2 regions of the Chromobacterium indicum genome follow, and region 1 is predicted to be linked to the other one. Evidence: riboswitches for the same ligand, from Rfam matches in the RefSeq annotation. Region 1 holds a riboswitch; the other holds the start of a gene.

Region 1 (10,031 bases):
CCACCGGCTAAAACCGGCGGGTTGAGGCTGAACCGACGAGGCCGGCAGGCGGTTACGCGTAGTTTTCCATGCCCGGGCAACTGCATACCACGTTGCGGTCGCCGTAGACGTCGTCGATTCGGTTCACGCTCGGCCAGAACTTGTTTTCCAGCACATAAGGCAGCGGGAACAGGCCCTGCTCGCGGCTGTACGGGCGGTTCCAGTCGCCGGCGATGTCGGCCTTGCTGTGCGGCGCGTTGCAGAGCGGATTGTTGTCCGCCGGCCATGCGCCGCTTTGCACCTGGTCGATCTCGGCGCGAATGGAAGCCATCGCCGCGATGAAGCGGTCCAGCTCGGCCTTGGGCTCGGACTCAGTCGGCTCGATCATCAGCGTGCCTGGCACCGGGAAGCTCATGGTCGGCGCGTGGAAGCCGTAGTCCATCAGGCGCTTGGCCACGTCCACTTCGGTCACGCCGGAGGCGGCCTTCAGCGGGCGCAGGTCGATGATGCACTCGTGCGCGACGCGGCCATTGGCGCCGGTGTACAGCACCGGGAAGTGCTCGGCCAGGCGGGTGGCCAGGTAGTTGGCCGACAGCAGCGCGTTCTCGGTGGCCTGTTTCATGCCCTCGGCGCCCATCATCGCGATGTACATATAGGAGATCGGCAGGATGGAGGCCGAGCCGAACGGCGCGGCCGACACCGCGGTCTGGCCTTCCACCGCGCCCGGCACCGGTGCCACCACGTGGTTGGCGATGAACGGCGCCAAGTGGGCTTTCAGGCCGATAGGCCCCATGCCCGGTCCGCCGCCGCCGTGCGGGATGCAGAAGGTCTTGTGCAGATTCATGTGCGACACGTCGGCGCCGATGTCGGCCGGACGGGTCAGGCCCACTTGGGCGTTCAGGTTGGCGCCGTCCATGTAGACCTGGCCGCCGTGGGCGTGAACGATCTCGCAGATCTGTTTGATGCCCTGCTCGAACACGCCGTGGGTGGACGGATAGGTGATCATCAGCGCGGCCAGATTGGCGGCGTGCTGCTCGGCCTTGGCCTTCAGATCGGCCACGTCGACGTTGCCGGCATCGTCGCACTTCACCACCACCACCTGCATATTCATCATCTGCGCGGTGGCCGGATTGGTGCCATGCGCCGACTGCGGGATCAGGCAGATGTCGCGGTGGCCTTCGCCGCGCGACTCATGGTAGCGGCTGATCGCCAACAGGCCGGCGTATTCGCCCTGGGCGCCGGAGTTGGGCTGCATCGAGATCGCGTCGAAGCCGGTGATCGCCTTCAGCTGCGTTTGCAGACCTTCGATCAGCTGCAGATAGCCGACGGTCTGCTCGCGCGGCGCGAACGGGTGCATATTGGCGAATTCCGGCCAGGTGATCGGGATCATCTCGCTGGTGGCGTTCAGCTTCATGGTGCAGCTGCCCAGCGAGATCATCGAGTGGTTCATCGCCAGGTCGCGGTTTTCCAGCTTCTTCATATAGCGCAGCATCTCGTGCTCGCTATGGTGGGTGTTGAACACCGGGTGGGTCAGGATGGCAGATTCGCGCTTCAGCGCCGCCGGGATGGCGTCCTGGGCAGCGGCGTCCAAGGCGGCGATATCCGCCGGCTTGCCGGTGAACAGCTCGATCAGCTTGGCCAAGTCGGCTTCGGTGGCGGCCTCATGGAAGGCCACGCCCAGCACGGTCTTGCCGACGCGGCGCAGGTTGTAGCCGGCGGCCAACGCGGCGGCGTAGATGGCGTCGGCCTTGGGGGCGTCCACCTGCACGGTGTCGAAGAAGCGGTCGAAGACCAGCTTGCCGCCGGCCTCTTTCACCGCGTGGGCGAAGATGGCGGCCAGGCGATGGATGCGGGCGGCGATGCGCTGCACGCCTTCCGCGCCGTGGTAAACGGCGTACAGGCCGGCGATATTGGCCAGCAACACCTGGCTGGTGCAGATGTTGGAATTGGCCTTCTCGCGGCGGATGTGCTGCTCGCGGGTTTGCAACGCCATGCGCAGCGCGGTCTTGCCCTTGGCGTCGATGGACACGCCGATGATGCGGCCCGGCGCCGAGCGCTTCATCTCGTCCTTGAACGCGAAGTAAGCTGCGTGCGGGCCGCCGAAGCCCATCGGCACGCCGAAGCGCTGGGTATTGCCCAGGGCGATGTCGGCGCCCATTTCCGCCGGCGACTTCAGCGCCACCAGCGCCATCACGTCGGCGGCGACGGCGACCACGCCGCCCTTGGACTTGATAGCAGCGATGTGCGGGGTCAGGTCGATCAGATCGCCCGCTTCGCCCGGATACTGGAACAGCGCGCCGAAGTAGTCGCCGTTGCCGGCCTCTTCCGGATGGCCCTGCACCAGCTCGAAGCCGAAGTACTTGGCGCGGGTCTTCATCACGTCCAGCGTCTGCGGCAACACGCGGCTATCGACGAAGAAGCTGACGGATTTGGACTTGGACACGCGCTTGGCCATCGCCATCGCCTCGGCGGCGGCGGTAGCCTCGTCCAGCAGCGACGCGTTGGCCATTTCCAGGCCGGTCAGGTCTATCACCATCTGCTGGAAGTTCAGCAATGCTTCCAGACGGCCCTGTGCGATCTCGGCCTGGTACGGGGTGTAAGCGGTGTACCAGCCCGGGTTCTCCAGCACATTGCGCAGGATGACGGTGGGCGTCAGCACCGGATAGTAGCCCAGGCCGATGAAGGATTTGTTGACCACGTTCTTGGACGCTACCGCCTTCAGCGCGGCCAGCGCCTCGGCTTCCGGCTGCGGCGAGGGCAGATCCAGGCGGCGGTTCAGGCGGATGTCGGCCGGCAGGGTCTGGTCGACCAGCGCGTCGATGGACGGCAGGCCGACGGCGGCCAGCATCTCGGCGCGCTCGGCGTCGGACGGGCCAATGTGGCGGGCGATGAATTCGTGGCGATTGAAGAGTGCAGCAAGAGACATACAAAACCTTTCTTTTGCCACGAAAACCACGAAAGAACACGAACTGCATGGCGTCAAGCGCGCAGAGCCCCGTCAAAGAAGCAATATCGCACGTTTGCCTGTTTCGTGTTTTCCGTGGTTTTCGTAGCCAAAAAAAAGCCCCTGTCTGACGACCAGGGGCGTATCACATCAGGCGCCGATTTCCTTGGCGTAGGCGGCGGCGTCCATCAGGCCGTCCAGATCCGCGGCGTTGGCCGGCTTGATCTTGAAGAACCAGCCGTCGCCGTACGGATCGCTGTTGGCCAGCTCCGGCTCGCCTTCCAGCTCCTCGTTGACGGCGAGCACTTCGCCGGCGATCGGACAGTAGACGTCGGAAGCGGCCTTCACCGACTCCACCACGCCGGCCTGCTCATCCTTTGCCAGATTCTCGCCGGCTTTCGGCAGCTCGACGAAGACGATGTCGCCCAGCAATTCCTGCGCGTGCGCGGTGATGCCCACGGTGACGGAACCGTCGGCTTCCAGGCGCAGCCACTCGTGGCTGTCGACGTATTTCAGTTCGGCGGGAATGTTGCTCATCTTGAAGTTCTCCAGCTTAAGATCAGATCAATGGTGACGGCAGTCGCCTCAAGGCGCTGCCCGATTATTCGAAAACTTTCTTGCCGTTGCGCACGAAAGGCATCTTCACCACGCGCACATCGGTCAGCGTGCCGCGCAGATCCACCTGGGCGGCGGCGCCGGTGGCGGCCGGCACGCGGGCGATGGCGACGGAATGCTTCAGCGTCGGCGAGAAGGTGCCGCTGGTGATCACGCCTTCGCCCACGCCCTCCACCACCACCTTCAGGCCTTCGCGCAGCACGCCGCGGCCTTCCAGCACCAAGCCCACCTGCTTCATCTTCACGCCGGCGGCCTTTTGCGCCTCCAGCGCCTCGCGGCCGTTGAACTTGCGCTCGGCCGGCTCCCAGGCGATGGTCCAGCCCATGCCGGCTTCCAGCGGCGACACGGTCTCGTCCATGTCGTGGCCGTACAGATTCATGCCGGCCTCCAGGCGCAGCGTGTCGCGCGCGCCCAGGCCGATGGGAGAAACGCCGGCGGCTTGCAGTTGATTGAAGAAAGCGATGGCCTGGTCGGCCGGAACCATGATTTCCAGGCCGTCTTCGCCGGTATAGCCGGTGCGGGCATAGAACCATTCATCCTGCGGCAGACCCTGGAACACTTTCAGCGCGCGGATGGCGTCGGCCAGTTCCGGCTTCACGGCGCAGACTTTGTCTATGGCTTGCGGGCCCTGCACCGCCAGCATCGCCAGATCGCGGCGCACCTTCAGCGCCACGTCGAAGCCGGCCTTCTGGCTCTCCATCCAGGCCAAGTCTTTTTCGGTGGTGCCGGCGTTGACCACCATGCGGTAGCCGTAGGAAGTGAGATAGACGATCAGGTCGTCGACGACGGTGCCTTCCGGGGTCAGCATGCCGGAATACAGCGCCTTGCCCTCGAAGCCGAGCTTGGCAACGTCGTTGGCGATCAGTTTTTGCAGCCAGGCTTTGGCGTCGGAGCCGGTGATGTCGACCACCGTCATGTGGGAAACGTCGAACATGCCCGCGTCGGTGCGGACAATCTCATGCTCTTTCAGCTGGGAACCATAATGGATGGGCATTTCCCAACCGGCGAAATCGACCATCTTGGCGCCGGCGGCGAGGTGGGCTTCATACAGCGGAGTACGTTTCGGGGCCGTCATGGCGCGGTTCCTTCGAGCAAAGTGTGGATATCCTCTATCAACCACACCCCTCTGTCCCTGCACCTGAGATTTTCCGGCCGGATAAGCCGTTAGCCCCTTCGGTGGACGCCGCGCGGGCGCCGCTCTCCAGATTGCGCGAACCGGCTGCCGCCGGCCCGATGATACAGTCCTTTTGCCTGAGCGATTGCGGGTGCGCTTGCGCCTTCGGCGGCGGCCGAAAAGCCGCTCTCTCCTGTATGATCCGGCGATTATGGTGTCAATATCCGGGCCTTGGCAAGCCAATATTATTTCTATATCAAACAGTCTGGATAAATGTTTTTCAAGGAAAAAAACCGCTCATTTTCATGCATCAAAATGGTTCGAAAACGAAAAAAGCGCAGGCTATCGCGCTGCGCTTTTTCGCTCATCGGGACACCGGTCAATCTCCAGCGAACCGCTCCTTCAACTGCCAGACATAGATGGGCAGACCCATCAGCAACAGCAGCATGCCCCACATCACGATGTCGGCGCCGGAGCCGTACAGCGCCCACAGCGAATAGACGAAGCCGATGCCGGCGAAGAAGCCGGGCGCGACGTAATCCTTGGGCGAGAACTCCTTGCCGCGCATCAGCATGATCGCGATCAGCGCCATCGAGCAGAAGGCATACGGCAACAGCGTGGTGGCGGTGGCCAGCAGGATGATGAACTCGAAGATCTTCACGCCGCTGTCGCCGCCGGCATACTTCATCGCCATCAGAATGGTGACCAGCGCGCTGGACAGCACCAGGCCGAAGATGGGCACGCCGGCCGCGTTGCGCTGGTCGAAACGGCTGGGGAACAGGCCATCCTTGGCCGCGGCCGCCGGCACGTGCGCCTGCATCAGGCTCCAGCCGTTGAGCGCGCCGAAGCAGGACACCACCGCGCCGAAGCCCACCAGCCAGTAGCCCCAGTCGCCCCACATCAGTTTGGCCGCGTCGGCGAACGGCGCCTGCGAAGCCGCCAACGTATCCGCCGGCATCAGGCCCATCAACGACACCGTGGACAAGATATAAAGCACGGTGGCCAGCAAAGTGCCGATCACGGTGGCGCGTGGGATGGTCTTCTCCGGCTCCACCACGTCGCCGGCCGGCACCGATGCCGACTCCAGGCCGAGGAAGGCCCACAAGGTCAGCGCCATTGTCGCGGACAACGAAGACAGCAGCGGCTTGTTGTGCGGATTGAATGCCAGGTTTTCCGGCTGGAAATGGAAGAAGCCGATGAAGGTGACCGCCGCCAACGGCAGCAGCTTCAGCAGCGTGGTCACCACCGCCACCACGCCGGAGCTGCGCGCGCCGCGGCTGTTGATCCAGGTGACGATCCAGATCAGGCCGATGGCGACCGCCCCCGCCAGCGGCTCGTTGTGCCCCAATACCGGGAAAAACACCTGCATATAGCTGGTGGCCGCCACCGCCAGCGCGGCGTTGCCGGCCCATAGCGCGATCCAGTAGCCCCAGGCGATCCAAAAGCCGGCGAAATCGCCGAAGCCCGCGTGGATGTAGGCGTAAGGTCCGCCCTCGCGCGGCAGAATGGCCGACAGGCGGGCGAACACCAGCGCCAGGCAGATGGCGCCGCAGGAGGTCAGCAGCCAGCCCAGCATCGACACGCCGCCGAACGGCGCCAACGAGGCCGGTAGCAGGAAAACGCCGGAGCCTATCATATTGCCCACCACCAGGGCGGTGCACATCCAGACTCCGAGCGAGCCCTTCTTTTGAGTGGAACTGTTTTCGTTCAAACCTGACTCTCCGTGGGAACGAAAGCATCGCGCGCCGGGATAGTCACACCCGGCGTCAGACATGCGGAAAAGGTCAAAACCGCATCGACAGGCCTATGGGCCATGGCTTCAAGATAGCCGAAGCCAGAACGCTCGGCTGCGCCGCAACCGGGTGCGGCCTGCCGCCGCGCCAAAAAAAGGGCGCATTAAAACACAGTTTTGACGTAAAAACATGTCGCATTGACGATTTTTTTCATCAAAAAACCGTTAGCAGGCAGATGCTTATGTCATTAACGTGGAAAATCGTCAGGAATGAGGAAGTTGCAAGGGGCCGGCCGGCACGCGGCTCAATGACCAATTCGCCGCCGCCCAGCGCCACAGATCGTCCAGGCTCTCGCAACCCGCCGGCGGGACATGGCCCAGCAGCTCAAGCGCCGCGCGCAACTGCCGCGCGGCATCGCCAGTCGATATCGCCGGCGCCAGCGTCTGCTTGGACAATTTCTCGCCGGCTGCGTTGGTCAGCACCGGCAGGTGGCAATAACCTGGCGCGGGCAGGCCGAGCGCGTCGTAAACCGCCAGCTGGCGCGGCGTGGACACCAGCAGATCGGCGCCGCGGACGATGTCGGTGACGCCCTGCTCCGCGTCATCCACCACCACCGCGAGTTGATAGGCCCAGAAGCCGTCGGCGCGCAGCAACACGAAATCGCCGATGTCGCGCGCCAGGTCCTGCCGGTACGCGCCCTGCAGCCTGTCGTCCACCACCCGCTCCCCTTCGGCCACGGCCAAACGCCAGGCCCGGCCCTCGCGGCCGCCGGGGCAGCCGCGCCGGCAGGTGCCCGGGTAAACATAGCCATCCAAGCCGCGCCGGGCATGCGCGGCGATTTCCTTGCGGGTGCAGCAGCAGGCGTAAGCTTGGCCGGAGGCGGCCAACCGTTCCAGCGCGGCGCGGTACAAGCCATGGCGGCGGCTCTGGTACGCCACCTCGCCGTCCCACTCGAAGCCGAAAGCCTCCAGCGTGCGCAGGATGTCGTCGGCCGCGCCCGGCACCTCGCGTGGCGGATCCAGATCCTCCATCCGCAGCAGCCATTCGCCGCCGCGGCTGCGCGCTTCCAGGTAGCTGCCGACGGCGGTGCTGAGCGAGCCCGCGTGCAGCAGGCCGGTGGGACTGGGGGCGAAACGGCCCCGGTAGATCGCATTGGACATCTTGAGGAATTTGCCGGAGCGTCAGAAAGGAAATTTACCGCTAAAATGACGATTATCCCGAATCACGATCCAGCCTTACTGAGGATACACGAATGGCGTACGTTGTAACCGATGCCTGTATCAAATGCAAATACACCGACTGCGTCGAGGTCTGCCCGGTCGACTGCTTCCGCGAAGGCCCCAACTTCCTGGCGATAGACCCGGACGAGTGCATCGACTGCTCGCTGTGCGTGCCTGAATGCCCTGTCAGCGCCATCTACGCTGAAGACGACGTGCCCAAGGACCAGCAAGGATTCATCGCGCTCAACGCGGAACTGGCCAAGAACTGGCCTAGCATCGTCGAGCGCATCGATCCGCTGCCCGACCACGCGGACTGGGCCGACGTGAAGGACAAGCTGCCCCATCTGGAACGCTAACCCGCATTCCGCTCAAAACCAGAGGCGGCCTTCCGGCCGCCTTTTTCGTTCCGGGCCCGCTCGCCGGCTCAGATGAACAGATCGATGTCGCCGGTCCTGGCTCCTTCGTTCTGATCCACGATGCGGCCGCGATACGGCTGCTCTTGCTTGATCGCCGCGCTGGTGCGCTTCAATTTCTTGATCAGCACCTTGCCCGTCTCCGTGAAGAAATACACCTTGCGCGCGTACTCCCCCAATAAATCCTCGGCCAAGATGGGAATCTGCTCGTTGGCCAGGTAGGTGCGGATGAAATGGCTGTTGCGCTCCCCCACCCTGACCATCGTCATGCCGTCCAGCACATTGCCGGCTCCGAAAATCTTGGCCTCCAACCGGTTGCGCATCGCGCCGAGCTTTTGCATGTCGGTGATCAGCAACTCCATCGCGTTGACGCCGAAGCGGGCGGCAGACGCGCCGGAACCCAGCTCCAGCGAGCCTTCGGGCAACAAAAAGTGGTTCATGCCGGCCACGCCGGAGAGGCGGTCGCTCAGGCATACCGATACGCAAGAACCCAGCAGCGTCACCAGCAGCCTGGGTTGGTTGGTGGCGTGGAACTCGCCGGGAAACACCTTGACCGCCATGATCTGGAAATGCTTGTCGTAGTACTGGTGGCTGTAGCTGGGCGCCGGATCGGCATGGCTCATGTAATCGCCCCTTCGGCGTGGCCCTGCAGGCACTCGACCACCTTTTCCGCCAACCGGCTCAAAGGATGCACATGCATCACCGCGCCTATCTTGAACGCCTCGCGCGGCATGCCGTATACCACGCAGCTGGCCTCATCCTGCCCGAAGGTGGCGGCGCCGGCGTGGCGCATCTGCAACAAGCCTTCCGCGCCGTCCTTGCCCATGCCGGTGAGGATCACGCCGATGGCCTTCTTGCCCAACAGCCTGGCCGCGGATTCGAACAAGGGATCCACCGCCGGGCGATGGCGGTTGACCCTCTCCCCCTGGTCCAGCGCGATCCGGTAACCGCCGCCGGCGGCCGGGGCCACCCGCATGTGGGAGTGGCCCGGCGCGATGTAGGCGACCCCGGGCCGCACCGCCTCGCCCTCCTCAGCCTCCTTCACCCGTATCGGGCATAGCCTGTCCAGGCGCATCGCGAAAGTGAAAGTGAAATGCTCGGGCATGTGCTGAACGATCAGAATGGGCGGTCCATCGGCCGGCATGCCCATCAGAAAGTCCTTGATCGCCTCGGTTCCTCCGGTAGAGGCCCCGACGAATACCAGCACATCCTTTCTCAGCGGCGCGGCCACTCCCATCCTCCTCGCCGACCTCGGCGGGAGGAAGCGGCGTGGTTGTCTCAACCTGGCCTCGGCGGCCGCTCTGAGCTTCTCGCGTATGTCCTCCGCGTATTCCTGCATATGCCGCGCGATGTCGTTGGCCGGTTTGTGGATGAAATCGACGGCGCCGATCTCGAGCGCCGCGAGCGTGGTTTCCGATCCCGCATCGGTGAAGGACGAGATCATCAGCACCGGCGTCGGCCTCAGCCGCATCAGGCGGCGCAGGAACTCCAGCCCGTCCATCCGCGGCATTTCCACATCCAGCGTCACCACGTCGGGATTGGTTTCCCGTATTTTCTCCCGGGCGATGATGGGATCGGCCGCCGTCGCCACCACCTCCATGTCCGGCGCCTCGTTGACGATGGCGGTCAGCAGGCTGCGCACCAGCGCAGAATCGTCGACCACCACCACCCGTATCTTCCTGCCCGCCGCGCTCATTCGCCCTCCTCCCCTGCGCCAGGGCGCGCCAGCCGATAGGTGGTTCTGCCGCACCCGGCGTAGGCGTCGGTCAGGTGCGTGATGCTTTCCGAATGCCCGAGCATCAGCAAACCATCCGGCCTCAGGCAGGCTGCCAGCCGGTTCAGGATAGCCGCCTGGGTGGGCTTGTCGAAATAGATCATCACATTGCGGCAGAAGATCGCGTCGAAACGGCCGATATCCGGCCAGCTTGGCGCCACCAGATTGAACTGGAAGAAGGACACCGCGTCCCTCACCTGCCGCTTGAGCCGGATCATGCCCTCGTTGCGGCCCACGCC
Region 2 (10,031 bases), on a different contig from region 1:
TGCCCAAGGTGGATCGCGAGTACTACGTGATGCAGGGCGAATTCTACACCGGCACCGGGTATCGGGCCGGCGGGCTGCAGCCCTTCGACATGCAGAAGGCGATAGATGAAAAGCCGACCTATGTGCTGTTCAACGGCGCCGACCGCGCGCTGGCCGGCAACAAGGCGCTGACGGCCAAGGCCGGTGAAAAGGTCCGGATCTACTTCGGCGTCGGCGGTCCCAATCTCGCTTCCAGTTTCCACATCATCGGCGCGATCTTCGACAAGGTGTACAACGAGGGCAGCGCCCATTTCCAGCGCAATGTGCAGACCACGATGGTGCCCGCCGGGGGCTCGGCCATCGTCGAGTTCACGCCCAGGGTGCCGGGCAGCCTGACCCTGGTCGACCATTCGCTGACGCGGGCTTTCAACAAGGGGGCGATCGGCCTGTTGACGGTCAGCGGCCCCGAGCGGCCCGACATCTATTCCAAGGGCGTGATCAGCGCGCTGGGCGCGGCGTCGCCGGTGTCGGCAAGACCTTCCCTGGGCGAAGGCGCGCCGGTCAACGCCGAGCCGCCGCAAACGCACGAAGCGGCGCCGACCGATCATGGCCGGGCGGTGTTCAGCAAAAACTGCGTGGTCTGCCACCAGGCCAATGCGCAGGGACTGGACGGCGTGTTTCCGCCGCTGGCCAATTCCGATCTGATCCAGAAGCGTCCTCTGGAGGCGGCCAGGATCATCCTTGGCGGCCGCGCGGGGCCGATCACCGTCAACGGCGTCAATTACAACGGCGTGATGCCCGCGCTGGACTTGTCGGATCAGGAGGTGGCCGACGTGCTCAACTATGTCAGCACGCAATTCAACCATGGCAAGCCGGTGGTCACGGTGGACGAGGTGAAGACGCTGCGGGCGCAGCGGCAATGAGCGCGCGCCTGGCGCTCGCGCTGGCGTGTTGCGGGCTGTTGGCGTGGCATGCGGCGCGGGCCGCCGATTATGAGGCGGTATCCGGCGGGGCTTTTCGCAGCGCTTTGTCTCCGGATGGCGCGACCGTGGCGGTCAAACCATACCGGCTGAGGGCGAGGCCAGTCACCAACGGCGAGTTCCTGCGCTTCGCGCAGGTGCATCCGGCGTGGCGGCGCGGGGTGGTTCCCGCCCTGTATGCCGGGGGTGGATATCTCGCCGACTGGCGCGCCGCTGACGACTTTGGCGATCTGCCTGCAGATGCGCCGGTCACCCGCGTCAGCTGGCATGCGGCGCGCGCCTATTGCCGCAGCGAGGGCGCCCGCCTGCCCGCGTGGCACGAGTGGGAGATGGCGGCAGCGGCCGATGCCGGCCGCCGCGACGCCCGGGATGATCCGCAGTGGCGGGCGCGCATCCTGCAATGGTACGCGCAGCCGACTGGGCGGCTGCTGGCGCCGGTGGGGCGAGAGCCCAATGTCTGGGGCGTCAGCGACTTGCATGGTTCCATCTATGAGTGGGTGGAGGATTTCAACGGCCTGTTCGTCACCAGCGACAGCCGATCCCAAGGGGAGCAGCGCACGCTGGCCACCTGCGGCGCGGCGGCCTTGTCGCTGGGCGACCGGGAAAATTACGCGATCCTGATGCGCATCGCGATGCTGGCGGCGCTGAACGCCGCCGACACCGTGGGCACGGTGGGTTTCCGCTGCGCCAGGGATGAATCGGAGGAAAGACCATGAGGGGATGGAAAGGCGGCCTGGCCGCATGTTTGCTGGCGCTGGCGTCGAGCGGGGGCTGGGCGGGAAATGATCTGCCGGGCGATTCGTTGTACCGGCTGGATGCGCCGCTGACCACTCAGCGCGGCGACGCGCTGCAGTTCTCGGATCTGGCCGGCAAGCCGGCGCTGATCACCATGTTCTACGGCGATTGCAAACTGGCTTGTCCGATCGTGATGGAGGGCGTGAAATCCATCATCGCCGCGCTGCCGGCCAGGGACAGGGATCGGGTGACGGTGTTGATGGTGAGCCTGAATCCAGGGGCGGACACGCCGGTAAGTTTGTCGCATCTGGCGGGCGAGCACGGAATCCGGGCGCGGAACTGGCTGCTCGCGGTCGGCAAGTCGGATGAAGACACCCGCGGCGTCGCCGCCGCGCTGGGCATACGCCATCGGCGGCTGGAAAGCGGCGAGATCAACCACTCCACCCGCATCGTGGTGACGGACCCGCAGGGCAGGATCGTAGCCTCCACCGAGGATATCGGCCCCAAGCCCGATCCGGTGGTGGTCAAGGCCCTGCGCGCGCTGCTCAAGTAAGGGAGGCGATCACTTTTCCAGTTGCCAGAACAGCGGCTGGACGAAAGGGGACCACCGCGCGGTGCGCACGCCGGCCTCGGCCAGCGCGTCGCGCGTCCATTGGTTGCAGGTGACGATGGGGTTGTAGCGGCCATGGGCGGGGTAGAAGGCGTCGTTGTCGCCGTAGTGATAACCCTTTTCCTGTCGTGCCTGGCCGTTGGCGTCAAAAGGCGCGCTGCGGCGGATGAAGTCAACCAGCCGGCGGTATTGTTCTGGACTGAGCAGAATGCGCCGGGTGTCTTTGCCTTCCGTCGGCTGGGGCAGGTATTCCACGTGCAGCACGCTTTGGTCGAAAGCCAGCGCGGCCAAGGCTTTGCCGGCGCTCAGGTCTTCCCAGTTTTGAATGGTCAGGAAGAATACCTTGCTGCCCCAGCCGATGGAGATATAGGGCGAGCGCGCGTATTGATCGGGGCGGCGGATGTGTTCCGGAGGAAAGGCGGCGGACCAGTCCATCGCGTCGGTTTTGACCGGCATGATCAGGCTGGTGTGCACGCCATTGCTGTCCAGGTAGATGGGTATGCCGCCTGCGGGCGGCTGCCAGCTGCGGTTGGCGGGCAGCCAGCCCAGCGCCAGCGCGGCGAGCAGGTAGCAGATCAGTAGCGCGGGAATAACCAGCAGCAGGCGCAGAAGGTGGCGAAAGGCGATGCCGGAAATGTGCATGGTGTTGGCGAGCTTGTCGGGTATCGGATATCAGGGGAATCTTATTTACCTTGGGTTGCGGTGGGCTGTCAAATATCCATTTTCATTTCCCTGGCTGGAGTTTGGGACGCGCGCGAGGAAAGTGACATCCATGGTTGGGCATGGTTGTGGCGCAGCGCTGACGGCTGGAATGCGAAACACCCCGCTAGGGCGGGGTGTTTGTCTTGGGGCTCAGTGGTGGTCGTGCCGGTAGGCGAACACCGGAAGCTGCCATTCGCGCCACAGCGCGACTAGGCGCAGCGCCAGGCCGAAGGCGAAGCTGGCGATCACGTTCCAGTCATGGGGCATGGCCAGATGGTTGAGGCCCAGGTACAGGATGGCCACCAGCAGCGACACGCTGGCGTACAGCTCGCGGCGGAATACGATGGGCACGCGGTTGCACAGCACGTCGCGCAGAATGCCGCCGGCGATGCCGGTGATCATGCCGGCCATTACGATGATGACCGGGTGGTAGCCCATGCCCAGCGCCACGTCGCAGCCGATGATGGTGAACGCCACCAGGCCCAGCGCGTCCAGGATCAGGAACAGGCGGTTCAGATGGCGCATATAACGGGCGACCAGGACCGCGGCCAGGCCGCCGGCCACCACCAGCAGCACGTACTCCGGATGCTGGGTCCAGCCTATCGGGTAACGGCCCAGCACGATGTCGCGCACGGTGCCGCCGCCCAGCGCGGTGAGGAAGGCGATGACGGCTACGCCGAAAATGTCCATGTGGCGGCGGCCGGCCGCCAGCGCGCCGGTCATCGCTTCCGCGGTGATGGCGATCAGGTAGATCAGGGTCAGCATGATGAAATCTTATGGGGGTGGAACGATGGAATGCCAGCCGGAGCGATGGCGCGCGGATGACGGAAAACGGAAATGAGGCGCGAAAGGCTCGCGCCGAGGCATGGATGAGCGGACAAGGCAAACTCCTGGACGGTTTCCGGGTTGGGTAACAGCCTCTCCCCTTGTCCTTTTACCTGAGAGTTGCGCGGCCTTTGGCCGCTTGCCCCTTCGGTGGGCCGCGCGGGGCGGCCTCTCTCCAATCGGCTTGAATCGATACTGCGCTGCGGTACGTTTGCCTGAGCGATTATGGGAGCTTGCGTCTTCGGCGGGGGCGCGGCCCCTCTCTCCCGCAGAACCGGAATATTAGCTTTCGCTATTGCAATAGTCAATGCGGGAACCGAGTCGCCCCGGCTCCCGCGCATGGCTTAGGCCTTGCCCCGCTTGCCGGGCGCGGAAGCGGCCGGCGGCGTGCCTGGAGCCTGGCCGTTGGCCTTGCCCGCAGGCTTTTTCGCGGCGCTCGTCCGCGTGGCCGGCTTGGCTATCGGCTTGATTTCCTCCGATGTCGGCTTCGGCGCGGCGGGCTTGGCGGTTGTTGCCGGCGTTTTGGCTGCCGGCGAGGGTTTTGCCGTGGCCGGTTTGCTTGCCGGAGTGGTCTTGCGCGCTGCCGGCTTGACGGTTTTGGCCGATGGTTTGGCGGCGGATGCAGGCTTCGCCGGGGCAGCTTTGCTTGTCGCGGCCTTCGCGGAAACGGTTTTGCCGGAGACGGGCTTGGCCACGGGGAGCGAAACGGCGGGGGCGGCCTCGACTGGGACCGGCGAGAGGACCGCAGGCTCCGCTTCAGCCCGAGCTGCGGGAGAGGCGGCGTGGATCGCGGCGTCGAGCTCCAGCGTCTTGGCCACCTCATTCAGCCGCGACTGGTGCTCGGCCGGAATGGGACCGTTCAGCGCCATCAGATCGCGAGCCAGCAGCCAGGCCTGATGGCGGCGACGAGCATCCGGCAGCAGCAGAGGCAGGCCGCGCAGCGCGCGCGGCGCGTCCAGCCGTACCAGCGCCACCTGATGTCGGACGATGTCCTTCAATTGCATCAGCGTCAGCGGATACTCGTGGCGCACGTCGCGCATCACCCGGCGGATGGCGTTGAACGGCCGTTCGTCCACCACGCCGATGCCGATGCTGACGTAAAGCAGCAACCGCACGAAGCCGTCGGCCAGCGTGCCTTGCTCGAAGCTGGGGTCCAGCGCTTCGCGCTTCAGGCGCGCCAGTTCCCGGGTTTCCCAGGTCAAGGCTTGGTTGCGCGGCTCGCCGGCGGGGGCGACGCCGACCAGCGTGGCGAGCTGCGGCGATTCGTAGACGGCGCGGAACAGCTGCTCCTGCGCGGCGTCGCGCAGGTCGCGGTAGTGGTCCAGCGACTGAACGATGAAGCCGGACAGCTGTTCCTGCCACAGCCACAGCGGATTGTCCGCCGCGACGGGCCGGCGTTGCTCGCGCACCTTGGCGGCGAGGTCCGGTAGCCACCACAGCCACGGGTTTTTCGGCGAGACCAGCGTCCGCTCCAGGCGGGCGGGGTGCAGCTCGCGCAGCAGGCGGGCGCTGGCCTCATTGCTGGCGGCGCGCAGCGCGGGGGAGACGTAGCGGTCGTACACGCCTTGGTTGATCTCGGACACGCGCTTCACCACTTCGAACGCGCGCTCGTCGTCGCGGCCGTCGTCCAGCGCCAGGATGTCGGACACCTCGCGCGCTTCGAAGCGGATGATGTAGCGGCCTTCGATGTATTCCTGGCCGGGCGCGTCGGGCGCGATGTCGTCGATGACGGCCTCGTACAGGCCGGGAGCCAGCACGTCGATCAGGTCCAGCGCGCTGGCGAATTCGCTGTGCTCTTTGTTGGCGACGCCGGCGGAGACGAAGATGCCGAGATGGCCCACCTTGTTGTGCAGGCAATAGACGATGGTCTGCTCGTTATTGCGGATGTCCTCGGCGCTGTCGTACAGGTCGGCGATCCAGTTCAGCGCTTGCTGCGGCGGCGTGATGTTATCGCCCCAGGATGCGAACACCATGATGGGCGAGCGGATGTTGCGCATGTCCACCCGTGCCTTGCCGTCATGGCTGGTGATCTTGCCGTGGACCAGCTCGTTGCCGACAAACAGCTTCTGGGTGATCCATTCCATTTCCGCCTTGTTCAGCAGGTAATGGCCGCCCCACCAGCGTTCGAAGTCCAGATAGCGTTGCGGCTCGGTGTCGATCTTGGCGTACAGATTGTAGGACTTCTTCCACAGGGTATTGGCCGGATCCAGCTTCTCGAAGTTCTCGACCAGATGGGCTCCGTCGAAATGGCCGTTGCCCAGGTCGCCGGCCAGCGACGCGGTCCAGGTGCCGCCGTTCAGGCCGCCGGCGTAGCGCATCGGGTTCTTGCCGCGCACGCCGGCCCAGTACGACAGCGGCGATCCGGCCAGCAGGATGGGGCCGACCAGTTCCGGCGCCACCGACGCCAGCATCGCCAATGCCCAGCCGCCCTGGCAGTTGCCGATCACGAAGGGCTTGCCGTCGCTGTCCGGGTGCAGCTCGTTGACGCGTTTGAGGAAGTGTCCTTCGGCCTTGGCCACGCTTTCTATGGTCTGGCCTGGCACCGGTTGGGGGAAGAACATCACGAAATAGCAGGGATGGCCCTGTTGCAGCGCGATGCCGATCTCGCTGTCCATCTTGAAGCCGCCGATGCCCGGCCCATGGCCGGCGCGGGGGTCGATGACGACGAAGGGGCGCTTGGCGGGATCGGTGGGCGGGCAGTTGGCCGGCGGCTGGATCGCCGCCAGCGCGTAGTTGGCCGGATCGGGCAGCTCACGGGCGTCCATGATGATCCGGTAGTCGAAAACCAGCACCGGAGGCTTGCCGCTTTCGCAGTGCTCCAGGTAGGCTTCGCCGCGGCGGTACAGCGTGTCCCAATACAGGATGCCGCGCTGGCAGGCGTCCAGCCAGTAATCAAACAACGGTTGAGGGAACGGGAACTTCCCGCCTTGAACTGCAGCAGTTGACCACATTGCAACCCCTTGTTCTTGAACGGTAGGAAAAGACGCGACGGCTCATCGCGAGCCATGGCCGTCACTGTACTCGTTATCTGCTGCGATGCAATAAATGCGAATGGTCTGGCGGCGATATGTGGCGCGCAGCCATCAATTTGTTGCAGCGCAAACAGAGGTTCGAGTCGCGGCGGCCGCTTCCAGTTCCTTGACCATCACCACGCTGGCGTAGGCTTTGTCCGGCCATTGCAGCGGCGCTTCGACGCGGTAGCCGCGCTTGCCGTAGCGTTCTACCAGATGGGTGGCGGGTTCGGCGGTGTCCAGGCGGATGCGGCGATAGCCCTGGAGGCGGGCCCAGTCCTCGGCGGCGTCCATCAGCCGCGAGCCCAGTCTTTGCCCTTGCCAGGCGGGATCGACGGCGAACTGCATCAGCACCGCTCCGTCGGTTTGGCGGAATTGCGGACAGGGCGAGGCGGGCCGCGGATGATGCACCGTAACGGTGCCGACCAGCTCGTCTCCATGCCACGCCAGCAGGCAGTAGCCGCCGGTGATGCGGCGGCGGGTGACGGCCGCGCTTTGATCCACCGCGGTGTAACGCAGGCCCATCGCGGCCAGCTGGGCATAGGCGCAGTGCAGCAGGGCGGTCAGTTGTTCGATCGAGTCGGTTTCGGCCAACGGGCGCAGCGTGAACATGTCTTCAATCATCCGGTACGGGAAACCTCGACTGAAGCAATTGTCATGCCGGGCGGATGTCGGCGCGCTGCCAGTCGCCGGCCATTTCCTCGCTGATCAGCTGTTCCGAGACGAAGTCGATGAAGGCGCGCACCGCCGGCGACAAGCCGCGGCGGGTGGGGAAGGCGGCGTGCAGGATGCCCCAGGGAAAGTCGTACTGCGGCAGGATGTGCCGCAGCCGTCCGTCCGCCAGCGCCTGGTGGCAGACGTTGGCCGGCAGCGCGGCGACGCCGATGCCGGCGATGGCGGCTTCCAGCAGCACGATCATGTCGTCGGTCATCAACCTGGGCGTGTCCAGGTGGATAGTGTAGCTCTGGCCGACATTGTCCAGCAGCACCCATTGGCCGCGGCCGTCCGGGCGGCTCATGGCCAGCGCGGGCAGGGAGGCCAGCCGTTCCGGCGTTTTCGGCTCGCCGTGGCTTTCCAGAAAGGCCGGACTGGCCACCAGGATCACCCGGCTCCGGCCCAGCCGGCGCACCACCAGGCTGGCGCTGTCTTCGATCACGTTGCGGACCCGGATTGCCACGTCCACGCCTTCTTCTATCAGGTCCACCCGGCGGTTGGTGGCGTCGAGGATCACCCGCACCTGCGGGTGGAGCGCCAGAAAGCGGGGCAACGCGGCGCTGAGCATGGTTTTGGACAGCAGCTCCGGGCAACTGACGCGGATCAGGCCGCGCGGCTCGGCGCTGCTGTGCAGCACCGTCTCGTCGGCCGCCTCGGCCTCGGCCAGCATCGCCTGGCAGTGCTGGTAGTACTGGCTGCCGATTTCGGTCAGCGACAGCCGGCGGGTGGTTCTTTGCAGCAGACGCACGCCCAGCCTGGCTTCCAGCTCGGCTACGCGGCGGGACAGCTTGGACTTGGGAATGCCCAGCACGCGTCCGGCGGCCATGAAGCCGCCGTGCTCGACGACTTTGGCGAAGTACAAGAGATCGTTCAGGTCCTGCATGATTGTTTCATTGATGGAACAATGTTTCCGATTTTAACAGTCTAGTCCTGATTGTTCTGGATATCTATCATCCACTCATCGCAATCGAACCCCGAAGGACCCAGACCATGAAACTGCTTCACCTCGACTCCAGCATCCTGGCCGACAACTCCGTCACCCGCGAATTGTCCGCCGTCGTCGCCAACACCCTGCGCCAGCGCCACGCCAATGTGGAAACCAGCTACCGCGACCTGGCGGCCAACCCGATCGCCCACCTGTCCGGCGAAATCGTCGGCGCGCGTTTCGCGCCCGAATCCGACTGGACCGCGACCCAGCGCAGCGAGGCCGCGCTGAGCGACCAGCTGATCGAGGAATTCCTGGCTGCGGACGTGCTGGTCATCGGCGCGCCGATGTACAACTTCTCCATCCCGACGCAGCTGAGAAGCTGGATCGACCGCGTGTTCGCCGCTGGCCGCACTTTCAAGTACACCGAAACCGGCCCGGTGGGCCTGGTGAAGGACAAGAAAGTGGTGTTGGTGTCCGCCCGCGGCGGCGTGCACAGCGGCGAGCAGGGCAGCCTGATGGATTTCCAGGAAGACTACCTGGTGAAAGTGCTGGGCTTCCTGGGCGTCAGCGATGTGGAAATCATCCGCGCCGAAGCAGTCAATATGGGGCCGGACAAGCGCGCCACCTCCATTCACATGGCCAAGGAGGCCATCGCCAAGCTGGCGCTGTAATACCGGCTGGCCATGAAAAAGCCCGGCTTTCGAGCCGGGCTTTTTTGCGTCCATGTCATTCCAGCGGCTGCTTCAGCACTTGATCCACGCTGGCTTCGCTCAAGTAGCGGCGCAGGATCGCGCGCAAGGCGCCGTCGCGGTACATCTTGCGCAGCTCCTGGTGCCAGAGCTCGGCGGCGGCCGGCGTGAACCGCGCCTTGCTCAGCGCGATGGAGCCGGCGATGGTTTCGCCGTCGGGGAAGAAGTCGCGCGCGTTGACCAGTTGCTCGGCGTGGTGGGCGCGAAACCATGGATCGTAGCTGATGGGGTGCGCGAGAACGACGTCCACCAAACCGTTGACCAGCATGCGGTACAGGTCGTCTTCGCTTTCCGCGATCACCAGCTTGTGTTGCTGGGCAAGGTCGTTCAGCAGCCGATCCTGGGCGGGGCTGTGGCGATAGCCGCGTATCGCTCCCCAGCGCAGAGAGGGGGACTTGAGCAGATCGTCTAGCGAATCGGCCCGGTTGGAACGCGGCAGCAGCACCATGTTCTTGCTGTGGTTGTAGGGATACAGCCACAGATAGCGCTGGCGCTCCGGCGTGATCAAGGTAGAGGAGCCGATGTCAGCCAATCCAAGCTCCAGTTGCTTGAGCGCGCGGATGCGCGGGTAGTCGGCCTCCGCGCGGATCGGGCAATCCAGCCGCCGCGCCAGCTCGCGCACCAGGTCGACATCGTAGCCCTTTCCCTGGTGGTAGGCGACGCCGAAATCATAGTAGGCGATGGCCAGCGGTCCCTGCGGACAGGCGGGATTGCCAGCCTGGGCGGTTAGCGGCAGGAGGAGCGGAATCAGCCAGCCGGCCAGGCGCTGTAGGAAGGGGGTGCGCATCATTCCAGCGG

Evidence for each region. A riboswitch is a leader RNA that binds a small molecule or an ion and turns the genes downstream of it on or off. The one in region 1 is predicted to bind glycine.
Region 2: another riboswitch for glycine. It lies ahead of VA599_RS00570 (trimeric intracellular cation channel family protein); the one in region 1 lies ahead of gcvT (glycine cleavage system aminomethyltransferase GcvT).

What each region holds. Positions count from the first base shown of each region.
Region 1 is NZ_JAYFSJ010000003.1:213,049-223,079, forward strand. It holds gene gcvP (aminomethyl-transferring glycine dehydrogenase) at 53-2,905, opposite strand; gene gcvH (glycine cleavage system protein GcvH) at 3,074-3,460, opposite strand; gene gcvT (glycine cleavage system aminomethyltransferase GcvT) at 3,525-4,613, opposite strand; glycine riboswitch at 4,655-4,753, opposite strand; glycine riboswitch at 4,768-4,858, opposite strand; gene VA599_RS05820 (amino acid permease) at 5,032-6,315, opposite strand; gene gluQRS (tRNA glutamyl-Q(34) synthetase GluQRS) at 6,649-7,533, opposite strand; gene fdxA (ferredoxin FdxA) at 7,638-7,961, shown strand; gene cheD (chemoreceptor glutamine deamidase CheD) at 8,030-8,641, opposite strand; gene VA599_RS05840 (protein-glutamate methylesterase/protein-glutamine glutaminase) at 8,638-9,714, opposite strand; gene VA599_RS05845 (CheR family methyltransferase) at 9,711-10,031, opposite strand, start outside.
Region 2 is NZ_JAYFSJ010000001.1:90,102-100,132, forward strand. It holds gene nirK (copper-containing nitrite reductase) at 1-902, shown strand, start outside; gene VA599_RS00555 (formylglycine-generating enzyme family protein) at 899-1,675, shown strand; gene VA599_RS00560 (SCO family protein) at 1,672-2,247, shown strand; gene VA599_RS00565 (TIGR02117 family protein) at 2,257-2,946, opposite strand; gene VA599_RS00570 (trimeric intracellular cation channel family protein) at 3,157-3,771, opposite strand; glycine riboswitch at 3,923-4,020, opposite strand; glycine riboswitch at 4,025-4,110, opposite strand; gene VA599_RS00575 (DUF3141 domain-containing protein) at 4,176-6,782, opposite strand; gene VA599_RS00580 (GNAT family N-acetyltransferase) at 6,915-7,454, opposite strand; gene VA599_RS00585 (LysR substrate-binding domain-containing protein) at 7,498-8,439, opposite strand; gene VA599_RS00590 (FMN-dependent NADH-azoreductase) at 8,547-9,155, shown strand; gene VA599_RS00595 (substrate-binding periplasmic protein) at 9,211-10,023, opposite strand; gene VA599_RS00600 (substrate-binding periplasmic protein) at 10,020-10,031, opposite strand, start outside.